3 linked regions of the Tistrella mobilis genome follow. The protein of the gene in region 3 interacts with the protein of the main gene of each other region in a pairwise test. Links are inferred from orthologs where the notes say so. Each region holds a gene or a part of one and is shown on either strand. Other genes may lie near its edges.

Region 1 (6,941 bases), 1.9 Mb from region 3 along the record:
CACGAGGCGCTGTCTGCTGCGGCACCGCATCTCTGGGCGGAACTCGTGGCCGCGGCTGCCCGGCTGGAACAGGCCTTCGGCGACATGCAGGACATCGAGTTCACCATCGAGGATGGCCGCCTGTTCCTGCTCCAGACCCGGGACGGCAAGCGTACGCCGCTTGCCGCGGCGCGCATCGCGCTCGACCTTCTGGACGAGGGGCTGATCGATACCCGCACCGCCCGCGACCGACTGCGGTCTCTCGATCGGGCGAGCCTCGCCGAGCGGGTGATCGCCACGGCCGACGGAGTGGCGGCGGAACCAATCGCCCGTGCCGCCAGCGCGTCGGCCGGTGTGGCGAGCGGACCGATCGCGCTCGACGAAACCCAGGTCGAGGCCGCCCGCGCCCGCGGCGACATCCCGATCCTGGTGCGCCGCGACGCCGAGACCAGAGACGTGGCAGCGCTCGATCGTGCTGCCGGGCTGCTCACCATGCGCGGCGCCCGAACCTCGCATGCGGCCGTGGTGGCACGGCAGTTGGGCAAGGTCTGTCTGGTCGGCTGTGGTGAGTTGATGATCGACGAGGCGTCGGGACGGGTCGTGATCGGCGGCCGGGTCTTCGGCACCGGCAGCCTGATCACGCTGGATGGCAATACCGGCGCAGTTCATGCCGGGGCTGTAGAGGTGGTGACCCGCGAGCCCGAAGATCTCCTGGCCCGCATCGCCACGACCCTAGCCGCGGACTGAACTCAGGCGGGCGAGGCGTTCGAAGCCGAGGTCTGTGGTGATGGCGAGCAGTCCGACCAGGATTGCCCCCTGGACCACATAGGCCGGGTTGGAGCCCGACAGCCCCTCGATGATCGGTGAGCCCAGACTGACGGCGCCGACGGTCGAGCCGATCGTGGCCGTACCGATGTTAATGATCACCGCCGTCCGGATCCCCGCCAGCATCACCGGGAAGGCAAGCGGCAGCTCGATGCGGAGCAGGCGGCCGGTCGGGCCGAAACCGGCACCGTCGGCAGCTTCCTTCAATGCCGGCGGCAGGGCGCGGAGGCCGGCTGCCGTGGTCTCGACCACCGGCAGCACACCGTAACAGGCAAGCGCAATCAGCGTCGGCAGCGGACCATAGCCCACCGCCGGCACGGCCAGGGCAAGCACGGCAACCGGCGGAAAGGTCTGCCCCACCGCCGTCGCCATGTCGACCAGGCGGGCGAAATCACGGCCGGCGGGCCGGGTGACGAAAATGCCGACGGCGATGCCGACCAGGCAGATGATCACACTCGAGGCCGCCACCAGCCCGACATGCGAGAGCATCAGTGTCAGGAAATCGGTCCGGGTGTAGATCGGCCGGGGCAGGTCGGGATAGAGCGCCCGGAACAGGGGTTCGGCCGCCGGCATGGCGAGCGTCGCGATCACCAGCGCCGCAGCGGCCCAGAGCAGCGGGTCGCGCCAGAGCGGGCGGCCCGGGCGACCGAGGGGCGGGGTGCCGGCAAGGCTCATCCTGCCACCAGCCCGCCCAGGGTCACCACCCCGAGCTTCCGACCGGACGCATCGGCCACCGCCAGCCGCTCCGCCCTGGCAGCCACCATGGCGCCCAGCGCCAGATCCAGTGGCATCTCCGGATGCAGGACCGGCCCGTCGGGGACATCGGCGCCGGCCTCGATCCGCTCGGCGACGGTTCGGGTGCGGAGCATGCGGAGGCCGGCGAGCGGGCCGCCGACGAATTCCCGCACGAAATCATCCGCCGGCCGGGCAAGCAGGGCGGCCGGGCGATCGATCTGCACCAGCCGGCCATCGCGCAGGATGGCGATGCGATGGGCGAGGCGAATGGCCTCGTCGACATCATGGGTGACAATCACGATCGTCTTGCCCGTGGCGGCCTGGATGCGTTGCAGCTCGGTCTGGATCTCGTCCCGGGTGACGGGGTCGAGCGCACCGAAGGGCTCGTCCATCAGCAGAACCTCGGGATCGGCGGCCAGCGCGCGGGCAACACCCACACGCTGCTGCTGGCCGCCTGAGAGTTCATGCGGATGACGGCCACCGAACTCCGCCGGGTCCAGCCCGACCAGATCGAGGAGCTCATCGACCCGCGCCCGAATCCGATCCCTCGGCCAGCCGAGCAGTACCGGCACGGTTGCGACGTTGCGCGCCACCGTCCAGTGCGGAAACAACCCGATCGACTGGATGACATAGCCGATGCGGCGGCGCAGCGCGACGGGCTCCAGCCCGGCGATATCGGTGCGACCGAGCGTGATCCGGCCGGCATCGGGCTCGATCAGCCGGTTGACCAGGCGCAGCGTGGTGGACTTGCCCGAACCCGAGGGCCCGACCAGCGCGCAGATCTCCCCCTCGGGTACGGTGAAGGAGAGATCTTCAACCGCGGCCCGGCTGCCGTGGAATTTGCTCACCCTTTCGAAGACGATCATGCTCATGATGTGCGGGCTCCGGTCAGGCGGGTGGCGAGCCAGGCCGAGGCAGCGCGCAGCACCACATCGGCAGCGAGGGCGAGGGCGATGGCCGTAAGCGCGCCCAACAGAACCAGATCGGTCGCGGTCTGGCCCAGCCCCTGAAAGACGAAGGCGCCAAGCCCGCCGGCGCCGATCAGCGCCGCGACCACCGCAAGGCCGATCGTCTGAACCAGCACGATTCTGAGCCCCGCAAGCAGCACCGGCAGGGCCAGCGGCAGCGAGACCTGAACCAGGATCTGACGGTCGGAGAGCCCCATGCCGCGGGCCGCCTCGATCGCCGCTTCCGGCACCGAGGCGAAGCCGGCCACCACGCCACGCGCGGTCGGCAGCAGGGCGTAGAGGGCGAGGGCGATCACCGCCGGTGCAATCCCGATTCCCGATACGCCCGCGGCCTTGAGCGCAGGGAAGGTCGTGGCGAGGCTGGTCAGCGGCCCGATCAGCAAGGCGAACAGCGCGATCGAGGGCACGGTCTGGAGCAGGTTGAGCACGCCGAAGATCAGCGGTGCCGCCCCTTGCCGGGCCCGCGCCCAGAGGCCGAGGGCAGCGCCCAGCGGCAGCGCGATCGCCAGCGCCAGTGCCACCAGGTGCAGATGACGCAGGATCTCGATACCGAACCGGTCGCGGCGGGCCATGTATTCGCGCATCAGCGACAGATCGTCGAGCCGGCCCGAGGCAATCACCGCCCAGATCAGACCGAGCAGGACCACCACGCCGAGCGGCCCTATCACCGGCCCGGGCTTGAACCGGGCCACCGCATCGATCAGCACCAGAAGGGCGGCTGCGGCCAGAATCCAGAAGCCGGCACCGAAAGAGGTACGGGCGGCGGTGCCGCGTTCAGCCAGGCCGGTGGCGATGTCGCCTGCGGCAAAGAGCAGACCGAAGAACAGCAGGCCCGCAAGTGCGGCGGCGATGAGATCGGCGCCGCGCCCGGGGCGGATCAACGCGGCGGCCCCCAGCCCTGCCAGGATCAGCACCAGGATCGTGAATTCGGCCCCGGGCAGGGCGTCGACGGCGGCCACGGCACGGCCGGAGAGGATACGGTTGGGGGCGACGGTCACGAAGCCCGCGAAAGCGGTCGCCGCCGCCATCGCCATCACCAGAACCGCAAGCAGCCGGTTGCCGCGCGGAGAGGGGCGCCCCGCGGGCGCCGCCTCGTCGTCGACGGCATCCAGGCCGTCGAGCGTGCTCACTTCAGCAGCCCTGCCTTCTTCAGATGGGCTTCGGCGACGGCCCGCGGATCCTGCCCCTCGATCTGGACGCTGGCGTTCAGCGCCTGCAGGGTTTCGAGGTCGAGGGTCTGGAAGGCCGGCTCCAGCAGGCCCTCGATATCGGGATGCGCCTTCAGCACCGCACCGCGGATCACCGGGGCAGGCTCGTAGACCGCCTGGACGCCCTTGGTGTCTTCCATGACCTTCAGCCCGACCGCGGCAATGGCGCCGTCGGTGCCGTAGACCATGGCCGAATTGACACCCGACGTGCCTTCGGCCGCCGCCTTGATGGTGGCGGCGGTGTCACCGCCCGAGAGCACCAGCAGCTGATCGGCCGAGAGCCTGAACCCATAGGCCTCCTGGAAGGCGGGCAGGGCAGCCGGGCTTTCGACGAACTCGGCCGAGCCTGCGAGCTTCACGTCACCGCCGCCGGCAACCCATTTGCCGAAATCATCCAGCGTGGCGAGCTTCTGCGCCTCGGCCACATCGCCGCGCACCGCGATCGCCCAGGTGTTGTTGGCCGGCGCCGGCTTCAGCCAGACCAGATCATTGGCCCCGGCATCCAGCTCTTTCGCCTTGGCATAGGCGGTATCGGCCTTCTTCCAGGCCGGATCGGCATCGATGTTGAAGAAGAAGCCGGCATTGCCGGTATATTCCGGATAGATGTCGATCTCGCCCGCCAGCAGCGCCTCGCGCACGATCTTAGTGGGGCCGAGAGAGATACGGTCGTCGACCGTATAGCCGGCATTCTCCAGCACCAGGCGGATCACATTGCCGAGCACCGCACCTTCGGTGTCGATCTTGGAGCCGACGGTGATGGCGTCGGCGGCACGGGCCGGGCCCGTCACGACGGCCGCGGTGCCGAAGGCGAGCGTGGCGGCGAGGGTGAGAAGGCCCGCACGGCGGAACAAGGTGCGGCGATCGATGGTCGGCATGGAGCGGCGTCCCCCATTGGTTCCTGACAAGACGGGGGCGGGCCTCTGCCACGCCACCCCGGAACGTCTGCGACGTCTGTCTCTTTTCCGATGCCGGTGTCCCGTCGATGGGGGCACCAGCGCGACGCGAACAACGGCAGCGGCGCCGTTCTCGTTCCGTCCATCCTAGCAGCCGTTTCCGCGCTTGCCGAACCCGAAGGGCTGAAATTCGCGCTGGACAGGCGGCCAACTGACAGAATGCCGTCAGGAGGCTGCACACCGGATCCGGCTTTTCACCGCCGCCTGCCCCTCAGATCCCCGCAAGCAGCGCGGCCAAGGCGACAGCCGCGGGCAAGGCCTGAATGAACAGGATCTTACGGCTCGCCGTTGCCGCGCCGTAGAGCCCGGCCACCACGACGCAGGCCAGAAAGAAAACAAGGAAGGCGAAACCCTCATCGCCACCGCGCACCAGGCCATAGATCAGACCGGCGGCCAGAAAGCCGTTGTAGAGGCCCTGGTTTGCAGCCAGAACCCGCGTCTGCGATGCGAAGTCGGCGGTGGTGCCGAACGCTTTCCGGCCGCGCGGCGTGTCCCAAAGAAACATCTCAAGGACAAGGATATAGGCGTGGATTGCCGCGACCAGCGCGGCAAGGATCTGGGCAATCATGCGGGACCTCCACGGGATGGGTACCGCATGGGACATTCCATCCGGCTGTCTCAGTTAAACCCCAGGGTGACCATCGGGTCAATCCGCTGGAGGTCCTGCAAATCAAAGGCTCATGCAGCGTCTTGCGCCGGTATGCGATGCGGCTATGCTCACCTGACAAGACAGGATCGGGGGCGGCACCCAGGTGACGACAGGACGGATCGGGAGACGGCTCCGACGCGGCAGTGTCGTGGCATGCCTTGCCCTCGGAATATTCTGCACCGCACCGGATGCTGCCACGACCGCCGGGGCAGATGGGGCTTCGGTTGCACTCAGCGAAGCCGAACGCGCCTGGCTGGCGGCCAGCGGCCCGGTGACCATGTGCGTCGATCCGGATTGGGAACCGTTCGAGCGTATCGACGAGACCGGCCGGCATGTCGGCATCGCCGCCGACCTTCTCCGCCTCGTGGCGACGCGGCTCGGCATCGACATCGTACTGTATCCGACGGCCGACTGGGATGAGAGCCTCGCCGCCTCGAAAGCCGGGCACTGCCGTATCCTCAGCTTCCTGAACCGGTCGCCCGAGCGTGAACGCTGGCTGGTGTTCACGGCACCGATCTTCCGCGACCAGAACATTGTGATCACACGCGAGGAGCACCCCTATATCGGCGATCTTCACGGGGTGAGCGGTGAGACGGTGGCCCTGCCGCGCGGCACGATGGTCGAGGAACGGCTGCGGCGGCTCTATCCCAATCTTCACATCATCACTACCGGCAGCGAGCCCGAGGCCGTGGAGATGGTCTCGGAACGGCTGGCCGACATGACCATCCGGTCGCTGATCGTGGCCGCCTATGCGATCCGCAAGGAGGGGTTGTTCAACCTGAAGATTGCCGGCCAGGTTCCTGAATTAACGAATGAATTGCGGGTTGGCGTTCTGGCCGGAGAGCCGATGCTGCGCGACATCCTGGACAAGGGTATCGCAACCATCACGGCGCAGGAGCGCGAGGCGATCTCCAACCGCCATGTCGCGGTACAGATCCAGCGCGGCATCGACTACCGTCTCGTCTGGCAGGTCGGTGCGGCGGCCGCCATTCTGCTGCTGCTGGCGCTTTACTGGAACCGCAAGCTTGCACGGATGAACCGCGAACTGGTGCGCCTGTCGACCACCGACCCGCTGACCGGGCTGTTCAACCGGATCAAGGTGGATGATTTCCTTGAGGACGAGCTGTCCCGCGCCCGGCGGACCGGAAGACCCTTCGGGGTGATCATGCTCGATCTCGATCATTTCAAAGCGATCAACGATCAGCGCGGGCATCAGCTGGGCGATGCCGTGCTGGTCGAGGTGGCAGCCCTTCTGCGCGCGGGTCAGGGGGAGGGTGGCGTCGCCGGACGCTGGGGCGGGGAAGAATTCATCCTGGTCTGCCCGGGGGCGGATCTGGCCGAAACGGCCATGCGGGCGGAAGCGCTGCGTGCGACCATTGCCGCCCACGACTTCAGTGTCGGGACCTGTACCGGCAGTTTCGGGGTTGCCGCCTGCCTGCCGGGGGATCGGGTGGAAGATATCGTGCGCCGTGCGGACGGGGCGCTTTACGAGGCGAAACATGCCGGCCGCAACCGGGTCTGCGGTGCAGCCGGCGCGGCCGGTCGGGCACGCGACCGGGCGGTCGGCTGAACGATCAAGCCGCCACCGACCGCAGCCAGCCGGCGATCCCGGCCATCGCCGTAT
Region 2 (6,664 bases), 1.3 Mb from region 3 along the record:
ATGGCCGAGGCCTGCCGCGGGCTGAATTTCCCGGTCGTGTCGGGCAATGTCTCGCTCTACAACGAGACCCAGGGCACCGGCATCCTGCCGACCCCGGCGGTGGGCGGCATCGGCCTGATCGCCGACGTCTCGCGCAGGGCCGACATCGCCTTCAAGGGCCAGGAACACGCGATCATCGTGATCGGCGAGACCCGCGGCCATCTGGGCCAGTCGCTCTATCTGCGCGAGATTCTGGGCCGCGAGGACGGCGAGACCCCGCCGGTCGACCTGTCGGTGGAGCGCCGCAACGGCGATTTCGTCCGCACCCTGATTTCGGAAGGCCTGATCGACACCGTCCATGACGTGTCGGATGGCGGCCTGATGGTGGCGCTGGCCGAAATGGCGCTGGCCTCGGGCATCGGCGCGAAGATCGACCCGCCGGTCTTCCAGGCGCCGCTCGCCTGGGCCTTCGGTGAGGATCAGGGCCGCTACGTCATCGCGGCCCCGGCGCCGGCGGCCGATGCCGTCATTGCCCAGGCCTGGGTGACCGGTGTGCCCGCCGCCCAGATCGGCGTGACCGGCGGCACCGAATTGACTCTGACCGGTGCCGGCACGATATCCTTGGAGACGCTGCGCAGCGCCCATGAGGGATGGCTGCCGGGGTTGATGTCGACGCCGGCCTGATCGCCGGCGGGACCGCGCTCCGGCGACCCCGGGGCGCGGTGCGGCGACACAAAGATCGCGTGTGACGGGAGAGACGCGGATGCCGATGGACCAGAACGAGATCGAGCGCCTGATCAAGGACGCCCTGCCGGATGCCGACGTGCTGGTCGAAGACCTCGCCGGCGACGGGGACCATTATGCGGCGCGGGTGGTCTCGTCGGCCTTCAAGGGCAAGACGCGCGTGCAGCAGCACCAGATGGTCTATCAGGCGCTGCAGGGCCGCATGGGCGGCGTGCTCCACGCCCTTGCCCTCCAGACCTCCGCCCCCGCCGACTGAGGCGGGCCGCCGGCCGGGCCAGACGGCCGGCGTCCAGGAATGAATGCCTTCAAGGTCCGAGGATATCATGACCGAGCAGTCGAATCCGGTTTTCGCCGAGATCCAGTCCCATATCGATGCCGAGCCCGTGGTGCTGTTCATGAAGGGCACCGCCGATCGGCCGATGTGCGGCTTCTCCGCCAAGGTCGTCCAGGTGCTGAACTATATGGGCGTGCCGTTCCGTGACGTGAACGTCCTTGCCGACGGCGCGATCCGCGAAGGCATCAAGCAGTATTCGAACTGGCCGACCATCCCGCAGCTCTATGTGAAGGGCGAGTTCGTGGGCGGCTGCGACATCGTCTCGGAAATGTTCGAGACCGGCGAACTCAGCGAATACCTGAACGGCCAGGGCATCGACGCCCGCCAGGTCGGCGCGCGCTGATCCCGCACTGAAAACGCCTGACGACCGAACGGCCCGCCTTTCCGGAATGGAGAGGCGGGCCGTTTCGTGCCCGGCATCAGACAAGACCGGAGATCAGAAGACAGAGCCCCACAAGGCCGACGAGCCAGCCGCCGGCAACCACCTGCCCCGCCCGCCCCGGGCGCCAGGCGAAGAGGCCGGCGGCCAGTGGCGCGGCAAGGCCGGCCACGCCCGCGACCAGAACCAGACCGCGGCCCCAGCCGTCGGTGAAGACGGCAAAGCCGGCCGCAATCAGCGCCAGCGCCCAGCCTTCCAGGCGGCGCCGGACCGGTTGGCGGCGGATTACCGCACCGCGGCCATGGGCCTGTTCGTGATGGCGCGGCATGGCGAGGGCGAGCGCCGTGGCGGCGGAGATGCCGATGGCGAGGATCACCAGTGTGATCATGCCGCCCCTCCCCGCCGGCCGCGCGCCCTGAGGATCATCGCCAGCCGGCCGAGCATGAGCGCGGTGACGAGGCAGGCGAGTTGCATGCCCCAGAACACCCGATCGCCGGCGGCAAGGGCGCCGAGCGGATCACGGCCGGTTACCAGCACATCCGCCACCGGCACCGCCGCCCAGAGCAGCGCCGCGGCGGCAAGGGCGCGCATCCAGCCGACACCGTCGGAACGCCAGGCGCCGGCCAGAAGAAAGGCCAGCCAGACCAGGTAGAAGGCGGCCGGCTCCAGCTCCGCCCGTCCGCCGAGATCGGCCGGCAGCAGGCGGTTGGCCAGAAACTGGCCGGCGATCGCCGCCGGCAGGCCGACCAGACAGCCGATGTTGAGCGCATCGACCAGCCGATGACCGCGCGCGCGGTCGCCCGCGCCGGTTTTCGGCCGGCGCTTGACCGACCAGAGCACCAGCCCGGTTGCGATCATCGCCGTGCCGGCAAGACCGCCCGCAAAAAACAGCCAGCGCAGCGGCAGCCCGGCGAAGCGCGCCAGATGCAGACCGTAAAGCGTGTGATGGACGGCGGCCACCGCTCCGCCTTGCCCGCGGCCATCCGCGATCAGACGGCCGGTGGTACCGTCGAAGACCAGCGCCTCCGGCAGGCGGGCAAGCTGGTCGGCGTCCTGGGGTGTCAGGGTCAGCCGCGCGGCCGTGGTGCCCGGCCGGTCGACCTCGATCCGCCCGACCAGGATATCGCGGCCATCGGCCGACCATGCGGCACTGGCCGCCGCCACCACCCGCCCCAGATCGGTGAGCGCTGCCGGCTGCACCGGTTGAGCGGGGGCCGCGACCATCGGAATGCCGTCGAGATCGGCCGCATAACCGGCGCGCGCCCCCGGATAGCCGGCATCCACCGCCCAGGGCATATAGAGCAGCATCAGGGTGATCAGCCCGCTCCAGGTGATCATCAGATGGAAGGGCAGCGACATCACCCCCAGCAGGTTGTGACCGTCGAGCCAGGCCCGCTGGGCGGCCGCACGGGGGCGGAAGGTGAAAGCGTCCTTGAAGATCCGCTTATGGACGATCACCCCGGTCACGATCGCCACCCCCATGATCATGGCGCAGATCCCGACCAGATAGCGGCCCGGGATCCGGCCCCAGTCGGACATGATCAGGGTGAAATGGACATAGAACAGGAAGTCGCCGCCGACCGTCTCGGGGCCGGCCTCGGGCGCGCCGGTCACGGGATCGAGCCTCTGGGCGACATAGCCGTGCGGCCGGCCGGCGGCGACCTTCAGCACCGGTTCCCGCCCGTCGGAGACATCGATCAGCCAGCTGACCGCATCGGGCGCTTCGGCCTGAAGCCATGCCGCCGCCAGGCGCGCCTGGGTCGGCTGATCGGGCAGAGCGATCGGCGCCAGCCGGTGCATCCAGGCCGAGATTTCGGGCCGAAAATAGCAGGCCGTACCGGTCAGGAAGATCGCGAACAGCAGCCAGCCGACCACCAGCCCGGCCCATGTATGAAGCCAGGACATCTTCTGACGGAAGCTCATCGCCAGCCCCCCGCCGCGGCGATCAGCCCGGCCAGCACCGCCACCTCGGCCAGGGCGCGGCGGGGGTCGTCGACGGCGAACACCCGGATCACCACCGCCACCCAGACCAGGAAACTGCCCATGCTGCCGGCCAGCACCGTCTCGATCACCGGCCCCGGCAGCAGCCGGACGGCAAGGGTGGCGGCCAGCGCCGCCACCAGATAGCCCCCCGGCCCCGCCGCCAGCAGGCGCAGCCCAAGGCCCTGCATGGCGATCACCACTTGTACTTCAGGGTCCCCAGCACCGTGCGGCCCTGGCCCCAATAGCACTGCTTGTCGACCTCACAGCCCGAGACATAGGTCTCGTCGAACAGGTTGGAGGCATTGACCGCCAGCTCGACGCCGGTGAGCGCCGGCGACGCCCGGCCCAGATCGTAGCTGACCGCCGCGTCATACAGGGTGTAGGACGGCACCTTCAGGGTGTTGGTGTCATTGCCATAGGTGCTGCCGACATAACGCACGCCGGCCCCCAGCCCCAGCCCTTCAGCGAAGCCGGCCTGGAAGGTGTAGCGGGTCCAGAGCGCCGCGGTCACCTCGGGTACCATGGTCGGGCGGTGGTGAAGATCCAGCTCGGTGCTCTTGGTCACCTCGCTGTCGAGCCAGGTGAACCCGGCCTGAACATCCCAGCCCGAGGCCAGGCTCGCCACCGCTTCGAGTTCAAGCCCCTTGTTGGTCACCTCGCCGATCTGCCACTGAAGATCGGTCGCCGGATCGGTCTTGGAGACATTGGTCTGGGTCAGATGAAAGACCGAGGCTGTGAACATGGCATTCCAGCCCTGGGGTTGAAACTTGACGCCAACCTCATACTGAGTGCCTCGGCTGGGGTCGAAAGCCTTGCCGTTGCCATCGGTACCGCTTTGCGGCTCAAAACTCTCCGAATAGCTGACATAGGGGGTGAGCCCCATGTCAAAGGCATAGCCAAATCCGACCCGGCTGGTGAAAGCGCTGTCATCCTGCGAGACTTCGCCCGGCGTCAGGCGGTTCTTCACCCGGCTGTCCGCCCGATCATAGCGACCGCCGAGATTGACGATCCAGCCACCCATCCGGATCTGGTCCTGCGCATACAGGCCCCACTGGTTGCGGCGCGTCTCAAGATTCTGATAGATCGCCGGCTCACCTGCAAAAGTGGCATTGCCACCCTGAGGCAGCGTGATCGAACTCACCCGGGCAAAGCGCCGGATCGTGTCGCTGTCATGGCGGCGGTATTCGACACCGGCGAGCAGGGTGTGGTCCAGCGGCCCAGTGCTGCCATCGATCTGGACCTGGTTGTCGACGACATAGACGTCCGACGATTCGCGGGCGGCAAAGGCGTTGCGATCCAGCGTCACGCCATCCGACTTCAGCTCTTTGATGTAGACGGTCGCGAAATCCAGCCGGTTGGCGATATAGCGGGCGTTCTGACGAAAGGTGACGGCATCGTCGAAGCGGTGCTCGAACCGGTAGCCCAGGGTGTAGAGATCCCGGTCCCAATGGCCGTAATCGGTGTCGCCGGCATAGAAGCTGCGCGGCAGCTTGCCATAGGGCGCATCCTTCAGCGTGCCGACGATCGGCAGCATGTTGGAAAAGCCGCCGTCGATATCATCGCGCTGCCAGCTGCCGAGCAGGGTGAGCGTGGTGTCGTCCCCCGCCCGCCAGGTCAGCGAGGGGGCGATGGCGGTGCGTTCCTGATCGATGCCGTCGACCTGATTGTCGCTGTCCATCATCAGGCCGGCCACCCGGAAAGCCAGTCGGCCGTCCTCGACCAGCCGACCGCCGATATCGGCGCCGGCTTCATGGCGGCCGAAGCTGCCGCCGCGCAGCATCACCTCGTTCATCGCCTGGTCGGACGGGGTTTTGCTCACCCGGTTGACGATGCCGCCCGGGGTGTTCTGGCCGTAGAGCACCGAAGCCGGGCCCTTCAGCACCTCGATCCGCTCGAACAGATAGGGGTCGAAGCCGCCGACCGCGAAATTGGCGCCGCCGACCTTGATCCCGTCCAGATATTCATTCGACGAGGCGCCATAGGTGCCGTCGCCACCGAAGCCGCGGACCTGGATATTGTCACCGCCGGGCATGACGCCGCCGGCACGCCCACCGACGCGGACACCGGCGGTATAGGCCAGCGCCTCGCCCTCGGTGGTGACGGCGCGGGCCGACATCTGGTCGCGGGTGACCACCGACACCGATTGCGGGGTTTCCAGCAGCGGCGTGTCGGTCTTGGTCGCGGTGGCGGTGCGGGTCGCGACATAGCCGGCCACGGGGCCGGTCGCCACCTCGGCCGTCCTGACCGCGCCCACCTGGAGCGGATCGAGCACGGTCGCCCCCTCGCCTGCCAGACGTTGCAGCACCACCACCCCGTCGGGCGTGATCGAGCCCGCGACCGGCGTGCCGGCCAGAAGCTGCGCCAGCCCGGCCGCCGGCGTCATCCGGCCCTGAAGACCGCGGCTCTCCACACCCCGGGTGACGGCGGTATCCACCGACACCTGAAGCCCCGCCTGACGACCGAAGGCGCCGAGTGCGCCCGCCAGCGGCTGTGCCGGGATGTCGAAGCTGATCTCGGCTGCCGTGTCGGCCGCCTCGGCCCGGGTGATCGCCATGCCGGCCACCAGCCCCGCGCCCCCCATGGTCATGGTTCCCGGAAGCGTCGCGACCGATGCCGCGACCATGGCCGCAACCCTCTGCGGCACCCTCCGGCGGCGCTGCTGCCCCTGGCTCATACCCGTCTCCCCTGTCATCTGCTCGGGCCATCATGCGAGTGCTTCGCATTTTCAGGACCAACAGACGCAGAGCCCGCCCGGATTTTCCGCACGCCCCGGCATTTTCTTGAGAAAAGACCGCATCCTCTACCGAAAGAAGATACGGCTGTGCGCTCAGGCGCCGTCGAGGATGGTCAGCAGCGGCCCGATCCGACGGAGGCGCCCGCCATGGGCGCGCATCAGCGCCGAAAGCGCCGCCTGCGGATCGCGCAGGTCGTAGAGCCCCGTCACCTGCCGGTCGGCGAGGGCCTCATCTGCAACCAGGATCAGCCCGGGCGTATAGGCCCGCAGCCGCGCCACCACCTCTCCCACCGTCGCCCCATCGACGAACAGCCGCCCGTCCTGCCAGAGCGCCACGGCATCGGGTGCAATGCGGCCATGCTTCGGTGCAGATCCGTCGGCCGGAATCTCGACCGTCTCACCCGGGGTCAGCTGCACGGCCGGCCTGTCGGGGCCTTCCACCCGCACGGTGCCGCTGCGGACCGCGACCATCACCCGGTCGTCATCACGATCGACCTCGAACCCCGTGCCG
Region 3 (6,899 bases):
AACCGATCTGCTCGGTATCATGCATCGCCGCCAGCTGACCGAATTCGCCCTGCGAGCCCAGGTCCAGGCGCCGATCGACGTGATCCGCTCGGCAACCACAATTGCCGCTGATCTGTTCCGCATGGCCGACCGCATCGGCCGGGTCGAACCGGGCCTGCTCGCCGACCTGATCGTGGTCGATGGCGACGTCCTTCACGATATCGCGCCCTGGTCGCGACCCGACGAGACCATCCGGCTGGTGATGAAGGAAGGGCGGGTGCTGGTGGCGCGGTAAGCGGCTTCGACAGTGCCTGAAGGAAGAAGGGCGGGCCTCCACAGAGGCCCGCCCTTTCCGTCGTCCTGCCGGTGACGGCCGGTCAGTGTCTGAGGCGGGTGGGGCGGCTGCTGCGGCCGCCCTGGTCTTCGTCGAAGAGCTCGGCCAGCTGGTTCATCACCGTGCCGCCCAGCTGTTCGGCATCGACGATGGTTACCGCGCGCTTGTAGTAGCGGGTGACGTCGTGGCCGATGCCGATCGCCACCAGATCGACCGGCGAACGGCTCTCGATCCACTCGATCACCTGGCGCAGATGGCGGTCCAGATAGTTCGAACTGTTGACCGACAGGGTGCTGTCGTCGACCGGCGCACCATCGGAGATCACCATCAGGATCCGGCGGTTCTCGGGCCGGGCCAGCAGGCGGTTATGGGCCCAGAGGATCGCTTCGCCGTCGATATTCTCCTTGAGCAGGCCTTCGCGCAGCATCAGGCCCAGATTCTTCCGCGCCCGCCGCCACGGCCAGTCGGCCGATTTGTAGACGATGTGGCGCAGGTCGTTGAGCCGGCCCGGCGTCTGCGGCTTGCCGCCGTCGAGCCACTTCTTGCGCGACTGGCCGCCCTTCCAGTCCCGGGTGGTGAAGCCCAGGATTTCGACCTTCACGCCGCAGCGCTCCAGCGTGCGGGCAAGAATGTCGGCGCTCATCGCCGCCACCGAGATCGGCCGGCCGCGCATCGAGCCCGAATTGTCGATCAGCAGCGTGACCACCGTGTCGCGGAAGTCGGTGTCGCGCTCGCGCTTGTAGGTCTGGCTGTAGAGCGGCTGGACAACGACGCGGGCAAGCTTGGAGCTGTCGAGCAGGCCTTCGTCGAGATCGAACTCCCAGCCGCGCGACTGCTTGGCCAGCAGGCGGCGTTGCAGGCGGTTGGCGAGCTTGGTGATCACGCCATGCAGATTGGTCATCTGCTGGTCGAGCAGACCGCGCAGCCGGTTCAACTCGTCTTCGGTCGCAAGCTCGCTTGCCTCCACCACCTCGTCGAATTCGGTGGTGTAGGGATGATAGACGTCCGCTGCCGTTTCGTTCTCGTTGGATCCGGGCGGCATCCAGGGGCGGACCCGGGACGAGCTGTCCTCGCCACCGGCGCCGCTTTCGGAGTCGGGGTCGCTGGCCGCCATGTCGGCATCGGCCTCGCCGTCGCCGGTCTCGGGTGCCCCCTCGCTCGACTGGCCACTGTCGTCGCCGTCCTGCGACTGCTCACCGCCTTCGCCGTCGGGCTGTTCCTGAGCTTCCGCTTCGGCCTGGTCATCGGCCTCGTCGGGCTCGCGATCCTCATCGAGCTCGCCTTCGGTCTCGGCCTCGATGTCGAGGTCCGACAGCAGGTCGCGTACCCCTTCGGAAAAGCGCTTCTGGTCGGCCATGATCTCGGGCAGGCGGGCCAGGTCGTCGCCGGCCTTGCTCTCGATCACCGGGCGCCAGTGTTCGACCAGTTCCTGGGCGATCTCCGGCGTCGGGACCCCGGTCAGGCGCTCGCGCAGCAGCAGCAGAGCCGCTTCGCAAAGCGATTCCGGGCTGCCGTCGACGGCGAGGCGCTGCGGCTGCTCGCGAAGCTGGTCTTCCTGCAAACGGGCCAGATTGCCGCGCACGCCCGTCATGTTGCGCCCGCCCAGGGCCTCGATGCGCAGCTGTTCACAGCTTTCATAGAGCCGGCGTGACAGCTCGCCCTGGGGTTGGCGGGCCATGTGGATGCGGGCATCGTGATGGCGCACGCGCAGCGCGATCTGGTCGGCCTCGCCGCGGATGCGGGCGACCTGCTGTTCCGGCAGGTTACGCATCGGCGCGCGCAGGTTCACCCGATCGCCACGCAGCCGCGGCGGTTCGAAGGTGAAGGCGACTTCGAGCTGAGGCGTGCCGGCCATCGCCTTCACGGTGCTGGTCAGGGCACGTTTGAACTGCTCGACGGATTGCGGATCGTTGCGCTTGCGCATATCCCTCAACCCATGTGGCGGATGCCGGGGACGTGCAGCTCGGTGCCGAAGCAGCGCTGGTAGTACTCGGCGATCAGCGGGCGCTCCACTTCGTCACACTTGTTGAGGAAGGTGAAGCGGAAGGCGAGCTGCAGATCCTTGAAGATCCGGTAGTTCTCGGCCCAGGTCAGCACGGTGCGCGGCGACATGACGGTCGAGATGTCGCCATTGATGAAGGCGCTGCGGGTAAGGTCGGCCAGGGCGACCATCGACCGCACGGTCTTGTGGCCGTCGGCATTGTCGAATTCCGGCAGCTTGGAGAGCACGATCGCGCTCTCTTCGTCGGGCGCCAGATAGTTCAGCGTGACCACCACGTTCCAGCGGTCCATCTGGCCCTGGTTGATCTGCTGGGTGCCGTGATAGAGGCCGGTCGTATCACCCAGGCCCACCGTATTGGCGGTGGCGAAGATCCGGAAATAGGGATGCGGGCGGATGACCTTGTTCTGTTCAACCAGGGTCAGCTTGCCCTCATTTTCCAGAATGCGCTGGATCACGAACATCACATCGGCGCGACCGGCATCATATTCGTCGAAGACCAGCGCGGTCGGACGCTGCAGGCAGAAGGGCAGGATGCCCTCCTTGTATTCGGTCACCTGCTTGCCGTCGCGCAGCACGATGGCGTCCTTGCCGATCAGGTCGATGCGGCTGATATGGCTGTCGAGGTTGACGCGCACACAGGGCCAGTTCAGCCGGGCCGCGACCTGCTCGATATGGGTCGACTTGCCGGTGCCGTGATAGCCCTGGATCATCACGCGGCGGTTAAAGGCGAAACCCGCAAGAATGGCGAGGGTGACGTCGGGCTGGAAGCGGTAGGTCTGATCCAGATCGGGCACATGCTCGCTGCGGTCGCTGAATGCCGGCACCTCCATGTCGCTGTCGATGCCGAAGACCTGTCGCACAGACACCTTGATATCCGGCGTGTTCGGGGTCGGGGCGGCCAGGGTCTCGGAAGCCATGATGAAGAGGATCTCCACTGGGGAAGGCGGGGACGAAACGGATGGACGACACGGCCGGCCCCGCACGGGGAGGTGCAGGTGAAGGCCGCGGCCGACAGGGCCGTCGGCGGGCAACTCCTGATCTCGGCACGCGTATCCCCATCCGGTCGGGGAACGGCACCGGTTCAGGTCCAGTCTGACGCGCGGTGCATCAAAAAGGAATAGGCCTGGTTCACCGATTTCATGCGTTCCTCCGACGCGGCGTCGCCGCCGGTGACGTCGGGGTGCAGCCGTTTGGCGAGTTTCTTGTAGTGGTCCTTGATCTGCGGCAGATCGCGGGTCGGGTCGATGCCCAGTGTCTTGAAGGCCTGGCGCTCATCGGGCGTGAAGCGCGCTTCGGCGGCGGCGCGCACGCGCTCGGCCGCGCGACCGGCAGCACCGAACATGCCGAAGGGGTCACTGGTCCGGCCTTCACGGAACATCTGGGCCGCCGCACGGGCAATCTCGTCGGCCTGGTCGCGATCGGCGCTGGCGAAGGGCCAGGACGGACGGTGCCAGGTCATGTCGTCATGCAGGTGACGGTCGATCTCGGCCGAACTCAATCCCTTGAAGTAGTCCCAGCCCTTGTTGTAGGCGCGGACATGCTCCAGGCAAAAAAAGTAGTAGTCCCGCAGCCGGTCACGTGATTTGGGCGCGCGGAACGCACCTTCCTCTCCGCAGCCCTCGCAATCGCAGAGCCGGGTTCCGTCGGGAGCGTAGGCGGCGGTGCGCCGGATGCTGAAGAGGTCGATCGCCATGACGGCAAAATATGCGTCACGGGGTGCGGTGCGGCAAGTGCCCGGACAATGCCGGCCGTCGGGAAAAATGCGCAAGCGATCCATCCAGACGCCGAACGCCCGCGCGACCGGCCGTTCGGGCGGTCACGCGGGCGTTCCGGATCTGCACCGGGCGCCGCGGCGCCCGTGTCGGTCGTGCGTGGAATCAGGAGGCGTCGGCCAGGCTGCGGGCAAGAGTGCTCAGCGCTTCCTGATGCTTGCCGTTCTGGATCATCGAGAAGTTGCGGGCCAGTTCCAGGCACATGCGCTGACGCGGGGTCATCTCAACCTGACCGCCCTGCTCCAGACCCTCGAAGAAGTAGGAGATGGTGACGCCCAGGGCCTGCGCGATGTCGTAGAGACGACCGGCGGCGATGCGGTTGATGCCGCGCTCGTACTTGTGGGCCTGCTGGTAGGTCACGCCGATCATGTCAGCCAGCTGCTGCTGGGTCAGGCCCAGCATGATGCGGCGCTCGCGGATCCGCGCACCGACGTAACGATCGACTTCCTGGGCCCGGCTCTTGGTGGTCTTCATGGGGAGGGATCCCTCTTTGATCAGGGTGTTGGTTGAGAGATTGACGTGGGGAGCGTTCCGCCTCGTCCGCAATTCGTCCGTAGTGTCGGCCTGGGTGCGGTTCCGTGTTCCCGGCTGGTCGCCCCTGCTCCGCCGGTTTACAAGCAAAGGGTGTGCCAAAAACCCCTGCGCAAGACCTGCTTGCGTTCCAGTGGTATGATGTGCGACTGGAAACGCGCGTTCGGGACCGATTTTCCGGCGCGCGCGCCAGGATCATCAGGGCTGCGGTTAATGTGCGCTTAACGTTTGCCGGTGGATCGGGTTCCCCGGATGTCCACTTCGGGAGAAAAGGGTTTCCCATCCTGTGCTTCGCCGAGGCATTCGCTGTGCGGCTGTGTTCCTGTCCCTGTTTGATCGTGAAACGCTTGTGCCAAAATGAGACAGATTGTCCCGGTATGATACTTATACGTGAGGCGACCCGGCCCCGGTGCGCGCATCAGGCTTGATACATCGCCTGGGCCGCGCGCGGCGACGGGAATTGCAGTATCATCGGGATATGACCTTGAGAATGCGGAGGCCTGTGCCGACATGACCATCAGGGAGCGGATCGAGACCAAGCTGACGGCCGCCTTTGCGCCTGAGCGGCTGGTGATCACCGATGAGAGTGACCGCCATGCCGGCCATGCGGGCCATCAGCCCGGCGGCGAAACACATTTCCGGGTCGAGATCGTGACCGTGGCCTTTGATGGTCTGACCCGCGTGATGCGTCAGCGCCGGGTCTACGAGGTTCTGGCCGAGGAATTGGCGGAGCGGGTTCACGCTTTGGCGCTCGTCACCCGCACGCCGGCTGAGGCCGGGCAGAGCAGATAGGCAACCGCTGCCGGATGCAACCGGCATGCGATTGCCCTTTGAAACGCGTCGCGGTTGTGCTAATACAACCTTAAATAAAAAGATCGACCAATTTTCGCGTAAAGGTGTCGTCGGGGAGACATCCGGCCGGAGGGGCCGGGGACTTAAGGGGGGCGATAGGCACGATGTCCAGTTCACTTATCAACCGCAACGTCGTCGTCGAAGGGCGCCGTACCAGCATCCGTCTTGAGGCGGATATGTGGGACGCGCTGACCGAGATCTGCCAGCGTGAGGGCTGCCGGATCCACGAGCTGGCCACCATGGTCAACTCGACCCGGCGCGAATCGACCCTGACGGCGGCGATCCGGGTGTTCATCATGAACTACTACCGGGCGGCATCGACCGAGCAGGGGCATGCGCGTGCGGGTCACGGCAAGGCGATGCGGCCGGGGCGGGCGGATCGGACGGCGGTGCAGCGGCGTCTGGAGCGTCTGGCGGCTGCGCGCGGCGGTGACGGACGGCCGATGGCGCCGGTCAGCCGCCCGTATACCACTCAGGATAATGCTGCCTGACAACCTCTCCGTCCGCTGCCAGGGCGTGACAGGTATTCAGGTGAGCAGGCGGTTTCGGTGCCGGTCGTGGCGGCAGGGCGGCCGGCGCCGTATCGTCTGTTCCGGTACGGGCCACGGTCTCGGTATGGGCCATGGCCGCGACGCGGTCATTGGCCTCGCGACGGCGGCGTTCCAGTGCCGGATAGAGCGTCTGAAACGCGACGGTGCCCAGTGGGCGCATCATCTCGACCAGATGCGTGCAGCCATGCACGCCGCCGACCCGCTGGCGGATCGCCTTGGTCCAGCCCGGGGCGATCTTCAGCCCGACCAGACGCTGAAAATTGATGGCGACATCCCCGCAGATCGAATAGGGCGTGTGATCCATCACTGCCTCGATCGCCTTGATCTCGAAGCCGATATCGATGGTCAGCCGGATCCACATATCGTGGATCGGCGTGCCCGGGTCGATCTGGCCGCGCCAGCGGTTGTCGATCGGATAGGTCTTCACGTCGGTCAGATGTGCCTCGATGTCCCAGAGCCCGTCTTCGCGCTCATAGCCGCGGAGATCGATCTGGCGGGTGTGGATGTGGCGGCGGTTCACGGGCTGGGACAGGGGCATTGGGCGGGCTTCTCCTCGGTACGGCCGCGGCGCATGACCAGGGCCGTGCCTCGCATCTGAGACGAACGTTCGATCCAATTTCGATGCCGCCACTATACGCGGCGACCACGCGTTCGTCATCTGCGGTGCCGTATGGGCCGACGGGCGCAGGGCCCCGCCCGCTCAGTTCATGCCTGCCAGATGCAGTGCGACCCAGAGCAGCCCGGGCAGCAGCAGGAAGACCAGCAGGGTGGACGTCACCACCAGCGACGCCACCTCGGCCGGGGAACGGTCGTAGCGCTGGGCGAAGAGATAGTTGAACACGGCGACCGGCATCGAGGCCTCGACCAGCAGAACGCCC

What was found.
Region 1: the proteins of P7L68_RS24325 (region 3) and P7L68_RS16220 interact in binary tests that used the Escherichia coli proteins (3 or more experiments, as listed by UniProt). The link is inferred for Tistrella mobilis from one-to-one orthologs.
Region 2: the proteins of P7L68_RS24325 (region 3) and grxD interact in binary tests that used the Escherichia coli proteins (3 or more experiments, as listed by UniProt). The link is inferred for Tistrella mobilis from one-to-one orthologs.

The regions. Positions count from the first base shown.
Region 1 is NZ_CP121017.1:2,303,738-2,310,678, forward strand. The notes cover bases 1,523-4,522. They hold P7L68_RS16220 (ABC transporter permease), read right to left. Parts: upstream 3,638-4,522; coding sequence 2,408-3,637; downstream 1,523-2,407. Other genes in these bases: P7L68_RS16215 (ABC transporter ATP-binding protein), read right to left, coding at 1,523-2,405; P7L68_RS16225 (ABC transporter substrate-binding protein), read right to left, coding at 3,634-4,522. Outside these bases: P7L68_RS16205 (PEP/pyruvate-binding domain-containing protein), read left to right, coding at 1-726; P7L68_RS16210 (ABC transporter permease), read right to left, coding at 712-1,479; more of P7L68_RS16215, read right to left, coding at 1,476-1,522; more of P7L68_RS16225, read right to left, coding at 4,523-4,590; P7L68_RS16230 (DUF1304 domain-containing protein), read right to left, coding at 4,880-5,236; P7L68_RS16235 (diguanylate cyclase), read left to right, coding at 5,466-6,887; P7L68_RS16240 (alpha/beta hydrolase), read right to left, coding at 6,892-6,941.
Region 2 is NZ_CP121017.1:2,865,160-2,871,823, forward strand. What follows is about bases 1-2,723. They hold grxD (Grx4 family monothiol glutaredoxin), read left to right. Parts: upstream 1-1,046; coding sequence 1,047-1,400; downstream 1,401-2,723. Other genes in these bases: purL (phosphoribosylformylglycinamidine synthase subunit PurL), read left to right, coding at 1-663; P7L68_RS18750 (BolA family protein), read left to right, coding at 743-979; P7L68_RS18760 (DUF3325 domain-containing protein), read right to left, coding at 1,477-1,824; P7L68_RS18765 (PepSY-associated TM helix domain-containing protein), read right to left, coding at 1,821-2,723. In the rest of the region: more of P7L68_RS18765, read right to left, coding at 2,724-3,341; P7L68_RS18770 (iron transporter), read right to left, coding at 3,356-3,616; P7L68_RS18775 (TonB-dependent siderophore receptor), read right to left, coding at 3,613-6,093; P7L68_RS18780 (FecR domain-containing protein), read right to left, coding at 6,247-6,664. UniProt on the Escherichia coli protein: Monothiol glutaredoxin involved in the biogenesis of iron-sulfur clusters.
Region 3 is NZ_CP121017.1:4,174,502-4,181,400, reverse strand. The notes cover bases 3,812-6,769. They hold P7L68_RS24325 (BolA family protein), read left to right. Parts: upstream 3,812-5,128; coding sequence 5,129-5,410; downstream 5,411-6,769. Other genes in these bases: P7L68_RS24310 (AEC family transporter), read right to left, coding at 6,722-6,769; P7L68_RS24315 (DUF2889 domain-containing protein), read right to left, coding at 5,924-6,559; P7L68_RS24320 (ribbon-helix-helix domain-containing protein), read left to right, coding at 5,575-5,961; P7L68_RS24330 (helix-turn-helix domain-containing protein), read right to left, coding at 4,193-4,561; P7L68_RS24335 (J domain-containing protein), read right to left, coding at 3,812-4,008. Also shown: P7L68_RS24350 (amidohydrolase family protein), read left to right, coding at 1-274; cobaltochelatase subunit CobT, read right to left, coding at 357-2,237; cobaltochelatase subunit CobS, read right to left, coding at 2,243-3,232; more of P7L68_RS24335, read right to left, coding at 3,397-3,811; more of P7L68_RS24310, read right to left, coding at 6,770-6,899. UniProt on the Escherichia coli protein: Transcriptional regulator that plays an important role in general stress response. Has many effects on cell morphology, cell growth and cell division. Acts by regulating the transcription of many genes, including dacA (PBP-5), dacC (PBP-6), ampC and mreB.